3 regions of the Mesorhizobium sp. M2C.T.Ca.TU.002.02.1.1 genome follow, and region 3 is predicted to be linked to each of the others. Evidence: predicted binding sites of a transcription regulator. Region 3 holds the regulator's gene; each other region holds the start of a gene.
What was found. Region 3 encodes PhoB, which activates phosphate uptake and scavenging genes when phosphate is short. Its sites were predicted from a motif close to TGTCATNNANCTGTCAT; they were not measured.
Positions count from the first base shown of each region.

Region 1: the regulator PhoB is predicted to act here: its motif matches at 1,237-1,253, upstream of EOD07_RS07790 (DUF1045 domain-containing protein).
Region 2: the regulator PhoB is predicted to act here: its motif matches at 1,520-1,536, upstream of EOD07_RS04820 (LTA synthase family protein).

Region 1 is NZ_RZTO01000096.1:2,158-5,430, forward strand. Features, by position in the region: gene EOD07_RS07780 (DUF3329 domain-containing protein) at 52-264, shown strand; gene iolB (5-deoxy-glucuronate isomerase) at 280-1,092, shown strand; gene EOD07_RS07790 (DUF1045 domain-containing protein) at 1,392-2,099, shown strand; gene EOD07_RS07795 (alpha-D-ribose 1-methylphosphonate 5-triphosphate diphosphatase) at 2,228-3,273, shown strand, end outside.
Region 2 is NZ_RZTO01000052.1:2,954-6,226, forward strand. Features, by position in the region: gene fabG (3-oxoacyl-[acyl-carrier-protein] reductase) at 1-136, opposite strand, end outside; gene fabD (ACP S-malonyltransferase) at 368-1,309, opposite strand; gene EOD07_RS04820 (LTA synthase family protein) at 1,587-3,273, shown strand, end outside.
Region 3 is NZ_RZTO01000113.1:1,951-5,223, forward strand. Features, by position in the region: gene EOD07_RS08800 (ROK family protein) at 140-1,375, shown strand; gene phoB (phosphate regulon transcriptional regulator PhoB) at 1,700-2,389, opposite strand; gene phoU (phosphate signaling complex protein PhoU) at 2,407-3,114, opposite strand; gene pstB (phosphate ABC transporter ATP-binding protein PstB) at 3,135-3,273, opposite strand, start outside.

The DNA of each region.
Region 1 (3,273 bases), on a different contig from region 3:
TTGGGGCGCCCGGTTTATCCCATGCGCTTTGGCAACTCCTGGATTGGCGCGATGAAAGACTATGAGCATCCCTTCTTCCGGCCGCTGTGGCGCCGCATCGCCGTCGTGGCGGTCTGCCTGATCTGGTCGGTGATCGAGTTCGCGTCCGGCACGCCGTTCTGGGGCGTGATCGCGCTGGGCTTCGCCGGCTACGCCGTGTGGCAGTTTTTCTACCTCTACAAGCCGACCGAGGAGGCGAAGCCTCCGGCCGAGCCGAAGGAATAATCCAAGGAGCTCCACATGTCGAAACTGCTCGTCAAGGCCGACAAGGGCCACGGCCACGTCGCTCATGTCACGCCGCAAAGCGCCGGCTGGACCTATGTCGGTTTCGATCTGCATCGGCTGAAGCCCGGCGAGACAGCGTCCGGCAAGACCGGCGACCGCGAGGTCTGCCTAGTGTTCGTCACCGGCAAGGGCAAGGCCGCGGCCGGCGGCAAGGACCTTGACCTGCTCGGCGAGCGCATGTCGCCCTTCGAAGGCAAGCCGTGGTCGGTCTATGTGCCGGAAGGCGCCGACTGGTCGGTGACAGCCGACACCGAGCTGGAGCTCGCCGTCTGCTCGGCACCCGGCCTTGGTGGCGGCCTGCCGGTGCGCGTCATCGGGCCTGACGATCTTGGCCAGGAGGTGCGCGGCAAGGGCACCAACACGCGCTACGTCACGAACATACTGCCGGAGGGCAAGCCGGCGGATTCGCTGCTGGTGGTCGAGGTCATCACGCCCGGCGGCCACACGTCGAGCTATCCGCCGCACAAGCACGACCAGGACAATCTGCCGGCCGAATCCTATCTCGAGGAGACCTATTACCACCGCCTCAACCCGCCGCAGGGCTTTGCCTTCCAGCGCGTCTACACGGATGCCGACCGCAACGGCGTGCGCGAGCTGGACGAAGCGATGGCGATCGAGGACGGCGATGTCGTGCTGGTGCCGAAGGGCTATCACCCCTGCGCGGCCTGCCACGGCTACGACCTCTATTACCTCAACGTCATGGCCGGACCGAAGCGGACATGGAAATTCCACAACGCGGCCGAGCACGAGTGGCTGATGAAGACCTGATCGGGATGTATTGATATTCAGGTGAGGCCGGCCTGACCTGAATCTCAACACACCCTAGCAGCTCGGCAAAGCCGTTGGTCCAGTCCGGAAAAATCGTCGGCTAACGAGCTTGCGGCTGGACTTGCCTTCGAAAACCCATGAAAGCTTCGTCAATCCGTCATGGAAATCACCTATGGCAGCGGGTCTGATGCATGTCGCCGCGAGCGCTCTGGCGTTTTTGGACCCACGACTTGCCAGGACAATGACTTGAAGCGCGTCGCATGATCCTTTGGGCGCAGCGCGCTTGACGAGGAACGCCGATGCGCTACGCCATCTACTACACACCGGGACAGGATGAGCCACTGGCGCGCATTGCCGCCAACTGGCTGGGCCGCGACCCGTTCGGCGCGGCGACGCGACCGGTCGAGGCCGTGGGCGATCTGTCGGCCGCGGAAGTCGCCTTCCACACCGCCTCCGCCCGGCGCTACGGATTCCACGCGACGCTGAAGGCGCCGTTCCGGCTGGCGCCGAACGAGACGGAAGCCTCGCTGCGCGCCGCGCTCGACAGCTTCGCCGAGGCGACGCCGCCGGTCGTCATCCCGCGCCTGGTCGTCGGGCAGATCGACGGCTTCTTCGCGCTGGTGCCGGAAACGCAATTCGCGCCGCTCAATGATTTCGCCGGCGAGGTGGTGCGCGCCTTCGATCTGTTCCGCGCGCCGCTCACCGACGCCGAGATCGAGCGCCGCAGCCCCGATGCGCTGAAGCCGGACGAGTTCCGCAACCTCTGCCAATGGGGCTATCCTTACGTCTTCGACACGTTCCGCTTCCACATGACGCTGTCGGGGCGCGTCGGGCCACAGGAAAGCCCACGTCTTCGCGCGGCGATCGACGGCCTGTTCGCCGACGTGCTGCGGCAGCCGGTGCCGGTGGATGCACTGACGCTGTTCGTCGAGACCGAGCCGGGCGCCCCATTCATGGTGCTTTCCCACCATGTGCTTGGCCGTGGCCCGGCCCGCAAGACAGCTTAGGGCGGATCAGCGGAAACGCCGAACCGCCCTATCTTTGTTTTACGCAATTCCGGACGGAAAACCGCAAAGCACTTTTCCTGGAATTGCTCTGATTTGATTGCCGACCGTTCGAGATAGGACCGCCTGAGATGACCGCCGAAACCGTTCTCACCAATGCCCGCATCGTGCTGCCCGACGATATCGTCGAGGGCTCGCTTCTGTTGCGCGACGGCCTGATTGCCGCCGTCGAGCCGGGTGCAGCCCGCGCCGGCGAGGATATGGGCGGCGACTACATCATCCCGGGGCTTGTCGAGCTGCACACCGACCACCTCGAAGGCCATTACGCGCCACGCCCGAAAGTGCGCTGGAACCCCATCGCCGCCGTGCTTGCCCATGATGCTCAGGTCGCGACCGCCGGCATCACCACCGTGCTCGACGCCTTGCGCGTGGGCATGGACGAGGACGCCGACCTGAAGTCCGACGACGTCCGCAAGCTGGCCGACGCGATCGAGGACAGCGTGCGGCAGGATCGGCTGAGAGCCGACCATTTCATCCATTTGCGTTGCGAGGTGTCGGCGCCGGACTGCCTCGAGGCTTTCGCCAATTTCGAGACCGACGAGCGGGTGAAGCTCGCCTCGCTGATGGACCACGCGCCCGGACAGCGCCAGTTCGTCAATCTCGAGACCTATGCCTACTATTACCAGCGCAAGCTGAAGCTGACCGACCAGGATTTCAAGAAGTTCTGCGAGAAGCGGATGGGCGAATCGGCCCGCAATTCCGGCCCGAACCGGGTGTTCATCTCGGCCGCCTGCCGCGAACGCGGCATCGTCCTGGCGAGCCACGACGATGCGACCGCCGGCCATGTCGACGAGGCGGTCGAGCAGGGCGTGCGCGTCGCCGAGTTCCCGACGACGGAAGAAGCGGCCAAGGCCTCCAAGGCGGCGGGCCTCGGCGTGCTGATGGGCGCGCCGAATGTGATGCGCGGCGCCTCGCATTCCGGCAATGTCTCGGCGCGCACGCTCGCCGCCGACGGGCTGCTCGACATCCTGTCTTCCGACTACATCCCCTTCAGCCTGATCCAGTCGGCCTTCTTCCTCGGCGATGTCGTCGAAGGCATCTCGCTGCCGCAGGCGGTCGCCATGGTCTCGAAGAACCCGGCCGAGGCCGTCGGCCTCACCGACCGCGGCGTCATCGA
Region 2 (3,273 bases), on a different contig from region 3:
GGGCTTCCAGCTTCTCCACACGGGTGCCGTGCAGGCCGACGATCGCGCCCTGGCTGTGCAGGACCCTGGCGATCGCCTCGCCGATGCCCCCCGTTGCACCGGTGACGAGCGCCTTGCGGCCGGTCAGTTCGAACATTTTTGCAACCTCATTTTTCCGAATTCGCCGCGGGCGATCCTGGCTCCGTATACGTCAAATCATCCAAACCACGCCAGAAATCTTCGGCCTTTAGTACATCCTCGTCACCGCGCCGAATGCGCTCCACAACCTCAGCTGCAACGCGATAGTCCTCGTTCAGCGGTTCGGTTTTGCTTAGACCAATCTTCGAAGTGAACAATTCGACACCTATCGGTAACGTTCGAGCGCTCCTTAGCCAAGTGCCGCCAGCGCGGCTTCGACTTCCGCCGCCGTGCCGACGGCGCCGGTGGCGATCTCGCGGTTGATGCGGCGCGCCAGGCCAGACAGCACCTTGCCGGCGCCGACCTCGTAAAGCGTCGACACACCATTGGCGCCGAACCACTCCACCGTCTCGCGCCAGCGCACGCGGCCGGTCACTTGCTGGACCAGGCGGCGGGCGATCTCGTCCGGGTCGCTGGTCGGCGTCACCGTGACGTTGGAGACGACCGGGACCACGGGCGCCTGCTTGGCCACGCCGGCCAGCGCCTCGCGCATGATATCGGCGGCCGGCGCCATCAGCGCCGAGTGGAAGGGGGCGGAAACCTGCAGCATCAGCGCCCGCTTGGCGCCCTTTTCGGTGCACAGCTTCGCCGCCAGCTCGACCGCCGCCTTGGCGCCGGAAATCACCAGCTGGCCGCCGCCATTGTCGTTGGCGACCTGGCAGACGGAGCCTTTGGCCGCTTCCGCGCAAGCCGCTTCGACATCGGCATGCTCAAGGCCGATGATGGCCGCCATCGCGCCCTCGCCTGCCGGCACCGCCGCCTGCATGGCGTTGCCGCGGGTCCTAAGCAGCCGCGCCGCGTCGCCGACCGAAACGAAGCCGGCCGCGGCAAGCGCGGAATATTCGCCCAGCGAATGGCCGGCGACATAGGCCACCTTGTCCTTCAGCGAGAAGCCGCGCGCTTCGAGCGCCCGCATCGCCGCCAGCGACACCGCCATCAGCGCCGGCTGGGCGTTGGCGGTCAGCGTCAGCGTCTCTTCCGGCCCTTCCCAGATCAGTTTCGACAGTTTTTCGCCGAGCGCGGCGTCCACTTCCTCGAAGACGCGGCGCGCTTCCGGGAATTGATCGGCGAGGTCCTTGCCCATGCCGACGGCCTGGCTGCCCTGTCCCGGAAAGGTGAATGCGACGGCCATTGAAGTCTCCCCAGAGGCTGGTTTTTCCCTGCCTCTGGCGCAAGGCGGACGGCCAAGTCAAGCCCGCCGGCGCCCCTCGGACCCTTATTTCAGCCGGAAGAACCGGCTGACTCCCTGTTCCGAAAGGCTTTTTGGCGATCACACCTGATGAAAACCGCTCACGTTTAGTTTGCTGGCTCTTCTTATTTCCGCCACAGGCGCTAGCTTTGCGTGACACTTCGATGACAGAAGCGTGACGGGCGTGGAAGGCGTGTTGCGTGGGCCGGGGGAAAACAGAGTGGCAAGGATCAGAAAAGGCGCGGCCAAGCCCGTGCCGGGATTTTTGGAAGACGATCCGTCCACCGGCTATTTGCCCGGACGAACCTGGCCGACCGTACGCTACGGCCTGGCGACGCTTCTTGCCGCCGCCCTGCTCGTCTTCGCGATCGAATGGATCGTGCGCGGCGATTTCTTCGGCACGGTCGATTTCTTCCTGCAGCCCTTCAAGCCGGGCTGGACCACCATCATCGTCTTCGCGCTGGTGCTGGTCGGGCTCGACGCCATACTGGGCCGCAGCCATCAGAGCCTGATGATCGTGGCGCCGCTGACGCTGGCGCTAGCCTTTGTCGGCCACCAGAAATCGCATTATCTCGGCGACCCGCTCTATCCGACGGATTTCCTGTTTGCCCGCCAGATCGTGGCGCTGATGCCGCTTCTGGTGCGCGAACGGCCGTGGACGGCCATCATGCTGGCCGCAGCCATCATCGGTGGCCTGACGCTGCTCGTCTATTGCTGGCGGACCTGGCGCCGGCGGGTTCCGATCCTCAGCCGCAAGGGCCGCCTGGCGCGGCTGGTGCTTGCCGTGCCGCTGCTCGCCTTCTTCGTCTCGATCATGGACTACGCCACCTTCTCATGGACGCGCGACCGGCTGCAGATCATCCCGATCATGTGGGACCAGAAGGAGAACTACGCCTCCAACGGCTTTGCGCTCGCCTTTGCGATGAATGTGCCGATGGCGCATGTCTCGGCTCCCGCCGGCTACTCCGAAAAGGCGATGGCCGCGATCCAGCGGCCAGACGTCGCCGCTTCGGTGCCGGACGAGAAGCCGGATATCGTCGTGGTGATGAGTGAATCCTTCTGGGATCCGACACAACTGCCAGGCGTCAGCATCAAGCCCGATCCGATCCCGACGGTGCGCGCCTTGCGCTCCGGCTCGATGTTCTCGCCCGAGTTCGGCGGCATGACCGCCAATATCGAATTCGAGGCGCTGACCGGCTTTTCCAACGCCTTCCTGCCGGCCGGCTCGATCCCCTACCAGCAATATGTGCGCACCCCGACGCCCTCGCTGGCGACCTTCCTGAAGAGCGAGGGCTACCGGGCGCGCGCCATCCATCCGGGCACCAACTGGTTCTGGAACCGCGGCGCCGTCTATGCCGATTTCGGCTTCAACGACTTCCGCTCGGAAGAGACGCTGCCGCCGATGGAGAAGCGCGGGCCGCTGGCTTCCGACGCGGCGATGACAGACGAGATCATCCGCGAGGCGGACGCCAGCGACGATCCCGTGTTCCTGTTCGCCGTCAGCCTGCAGAACCATGGGCCTTACGAGCCCTACCGCTACTACAATCCGACGCATTCGGTCGATGCGCCGATCAGTTCCTGGGCGCGGGAATCGCTGCTTTCCTATGCCGAGGGCTCGGCCGACGCCGACCGCGGCCTGCAGCGGCTGATCGACTGGGCGAAGGCCCGCCCGCGGCCGACCATCATCGCCTTCTTCGGCGACCATCTGCCGCCGCTCGGACCGGTCTATGTCGAGACCGGCTTCCTCAAGGACAATGTCGCGCCGCGCAAGGAGCCTAGCGACGCCGCGCTCGAGCACCACGACACGCCGCTGATCATCTGGTCGAACCGCTCCGGTCCGGTGCAGAACCTGGGCTCGGTGAGCCCGGCCTTCCTGCCCTACCATATCCTGACCACCGCCGGCATCA
Region 3 (3,273 bases):
TTTGAGGTGTCGCGAACTTTTTTTCGAGCTCCGCAATAAATAATGACAGCGTCGGCTGCTTCTGCCAGTATCCCTAGCATGTCACCGGCGGCCCATGGCATCATCAAGCCGTGATGACCAGGAGGAAATACTTCAGCCAATGTCGGTCGGAATCCGCCACGACGATCTGCGCCGGCGCAACCGCGCCATGGTGATTTCGGCCGTGCGCCGCGCCGGTCAGCCATCGCGGACGGAGATCGCAGCCACCACCGGGCTCAGCCACTCGACCATTTCGGCGATTTCCGCCGATCTGATCCAGGAAGGCATTCTCACCGAAAGCAAGGCCAGCGAGCCGACGGCGTTGAAACGCGGCCGGCCGCAGATCGGCCTGGCGCTCAACCCCGAAGCCGCCGCGGTGCTGACTGTGGTGTTGTCGCTGAATTTCCTGTCGGTCGCCGTCATCGACTATGCCGGCCAGGTGATTGCCGAGGAGCAGCAGCGCCTGGACACCCTTGTCATGCCGCGTGAAGAACTGATCGGCGAATGCATGGCGATCGTCCGGCGTCGGCTGCAGGATCCCGACCTCGACGTCGGCAGCGTCGCCCGCATCGCCATGGGTATCCAGGGCATAACCGATTCCCACGCGCGCGCCATGCTGTGGTCGCCGATCACGCCGCTGACCGACATTCCTTTTGCCGACATCCTCGAGAGGGAATTCGGCATTCCAGCCACCATGGAGAACGACTGCAACATGATGGCGGTGGCGCTGCAGTGGCGTGACCCCAACCGCTATCGCGACAATTTCATCGCCATCCTGTTGTCGCACGGCATCGGCATGGGCCTGGTGCTGAAGGGCCAGTTGTTCACCGGCACACATTCCTCCGGCGGTGAGTTCGGGCACATGATCCACCGTCCGGGCGGCGCGCTTTGCCGCTGCGGCCGGCGCGGCTGCGTGGAGGCCTATGCCGGCAACTACGCCATCTGGCGCAGCGCCATGGGCGTAAGCGAGGATGCCGCGCCGACGGACGTCGGCGACGCCGACATGCGAGCGCTGGCGGCAAAGGCGCGCGAGAAGGACGGCCCCGAGCGCGAGGCCTATCGCCGGGCCGGCGAGGCGCTGGGCTTCGGCCTCGGCAGCCTGTTCGCACTCATCGATCCGGCGCCCGTCGCCATGGTCGGCGTCAGCGCGGCCGCCTTCGACCTGATCGAGCCGGCGCTGAGGAAGGCGATTGCCCAGACCGCCGGCGGCCAGCACTCGGAATCGATCTCCTTCGACACCGAGCCGAACGAGCTGCCGCTGATCCGCGAAGGCTGCGCCATGCGCGCGCTGACCTTCGTCGATCAGGAGATTTTCGCGCCGGGAGTTCAGGCAAGAGCGGGCAAGCACGTTGCGTAGGCAGCTTTGAAGTGACAGTTCCGGGTGTCTCGCCAGTCACCGGAGATCAGCGAAGGCCCCGAAGCTTCGTCATTCCAGGGCGGAGCAGGAGCGAAGCTCCGTCGCGAAGACCCTGGGATCCATTCCGTTACCTCGGACGTAGGGCGCAGCGGAGCAGAATTCTGCACCGTGGTGGCGCCTCAAAGCCACGGAATGGATCCTCGGGTCTGCGCTGCGTCGCTGCGCTCCTTGCTCCGCCCGTGGATGACGAAGCACGAGCGTCTCGGCTACCCACAAGCGTGGGTGCGAGAAGTGCCTGCCCGTCAGGACACCTGCCCCCTGGGACTAGTCTTCCCGGATCGCGTAGCCCGCGCCGCGGATGGTGCGGATGACATCCGGCATGCGGCCGTTGTTGACGGCCTTGCGCAGGCGGCCGACATGGACGTCCACGGTGCGCTCGTCGATATAGATCGTCTCGCCCCAGACATTGTCGAGCAGCTGGCTGCGCGAGAACACGCGGCCGGGGTGGCGCATCATGAATTCGAGCAGCCGGAACTCGGTCGGGCCGAGCCTGATCTCGCTCTTCTTGCGGTAGACGCGATGCGATTCGCGGTCGAGCACGATGTCACCGACCTTGAGCACGCTGGACAGCACCTCCGGCTTGGCGCGGCGCAGCAGCGCCTTGACGCGGGCCATGAACTCCGGCGTCGAGAACGGCTTGACCAGATAGTCGTCGGCGCCGGTCGAAAGGCCGCGCACGCGGTCGCTTTCCTCGCCGCGCGCCGTCAGCATGATGATCGGCAGCCGCTCGGTCTCGGGCCGCATCCTGAGACGCCGGCAAAGCTCGATGCCGGACACCGCCGGCACCATCCAGTCGAGCACGAGCAGGTCGGGAACGTTTTCCTGAAGGCGGATTTCGGCCTCGTCGCCGCGGGTCACCACTTCGACCTGGTAACCCTCGGATTCGAGATTGTAGCGGAGCAGCACCCCCAGCGGCTCCTCGTCCTCCACCACCATGATGCGTGGCGCGATCATCGGGGTAACCTTTTCCGTCAGGCCGCCGGCGCCGACATTGCCGTCTCGTCCTGCTTCGGACGGTTGGCGGGCAATTGCGTGCCGGTCAACACATAGTAGGCGTTCTCGGCGATGTTGGTCACATGGTCGCCGATGCGCTCGAGGTTCTTGGCGCAGAACAGAAGATGCGTGCAAGCGGTGATGTTGCGCGGATCTTCCATCATATAGGTCAACAGCTCGCGGAAGACGGATGTGTATTTGACGTCGATGCGTTCGTCGTCGTTGCGAAGCTTGGCCAGCGCCGTGGCGTCGCCCACCGTATATTCCTGGATCACGCCCTGGACCTGGATCAACACCATCTGCGCCATGGAATCGATCGAATGCGTGAGGTCGCGCGGCGCGGCGCTGACGCCGACCGAGCCGACGCGCTTGGCGATGTTCTTGGCGAGATCGCCGATGCGCTCGAGGTCGCCCGCCATGCGGATCGCTCCGACCACGCTGCGCAGGTCGTCGGCCATCGGCTGGCGCTTGGCGATCAGCGTGATGGCGCGGTCGTCGAGCTCGCGCTGCCTTGCGTCCATGATGGCGTCGTCGGAGACGACGCGCTGCGCCAGCGCATTGTCGGTCTCGAGCAGCGCCCTGGTCGAGGCGCCGACCATCGAGGCGGCAAGGTCACCCATGTCGTTGATGAGCCGGCTGATCTGCCTCAGATCCTCGTCGAAGGAGGCGACGGTATGTTCGGCCATGATGATGTCCTCGTATGTCTTCAGCCGAAGCGGCCGGTGATGTAGTCCTGGGTGCGCTTCTCGCGGGGCGAGGTGAAGATCTTCTCGGTCCGGTCGAACTCCACCAGCTCGCCCAGGTACATGAACGCCGTCTGCCGCGAGACGCGCGCCGCCTGCTGC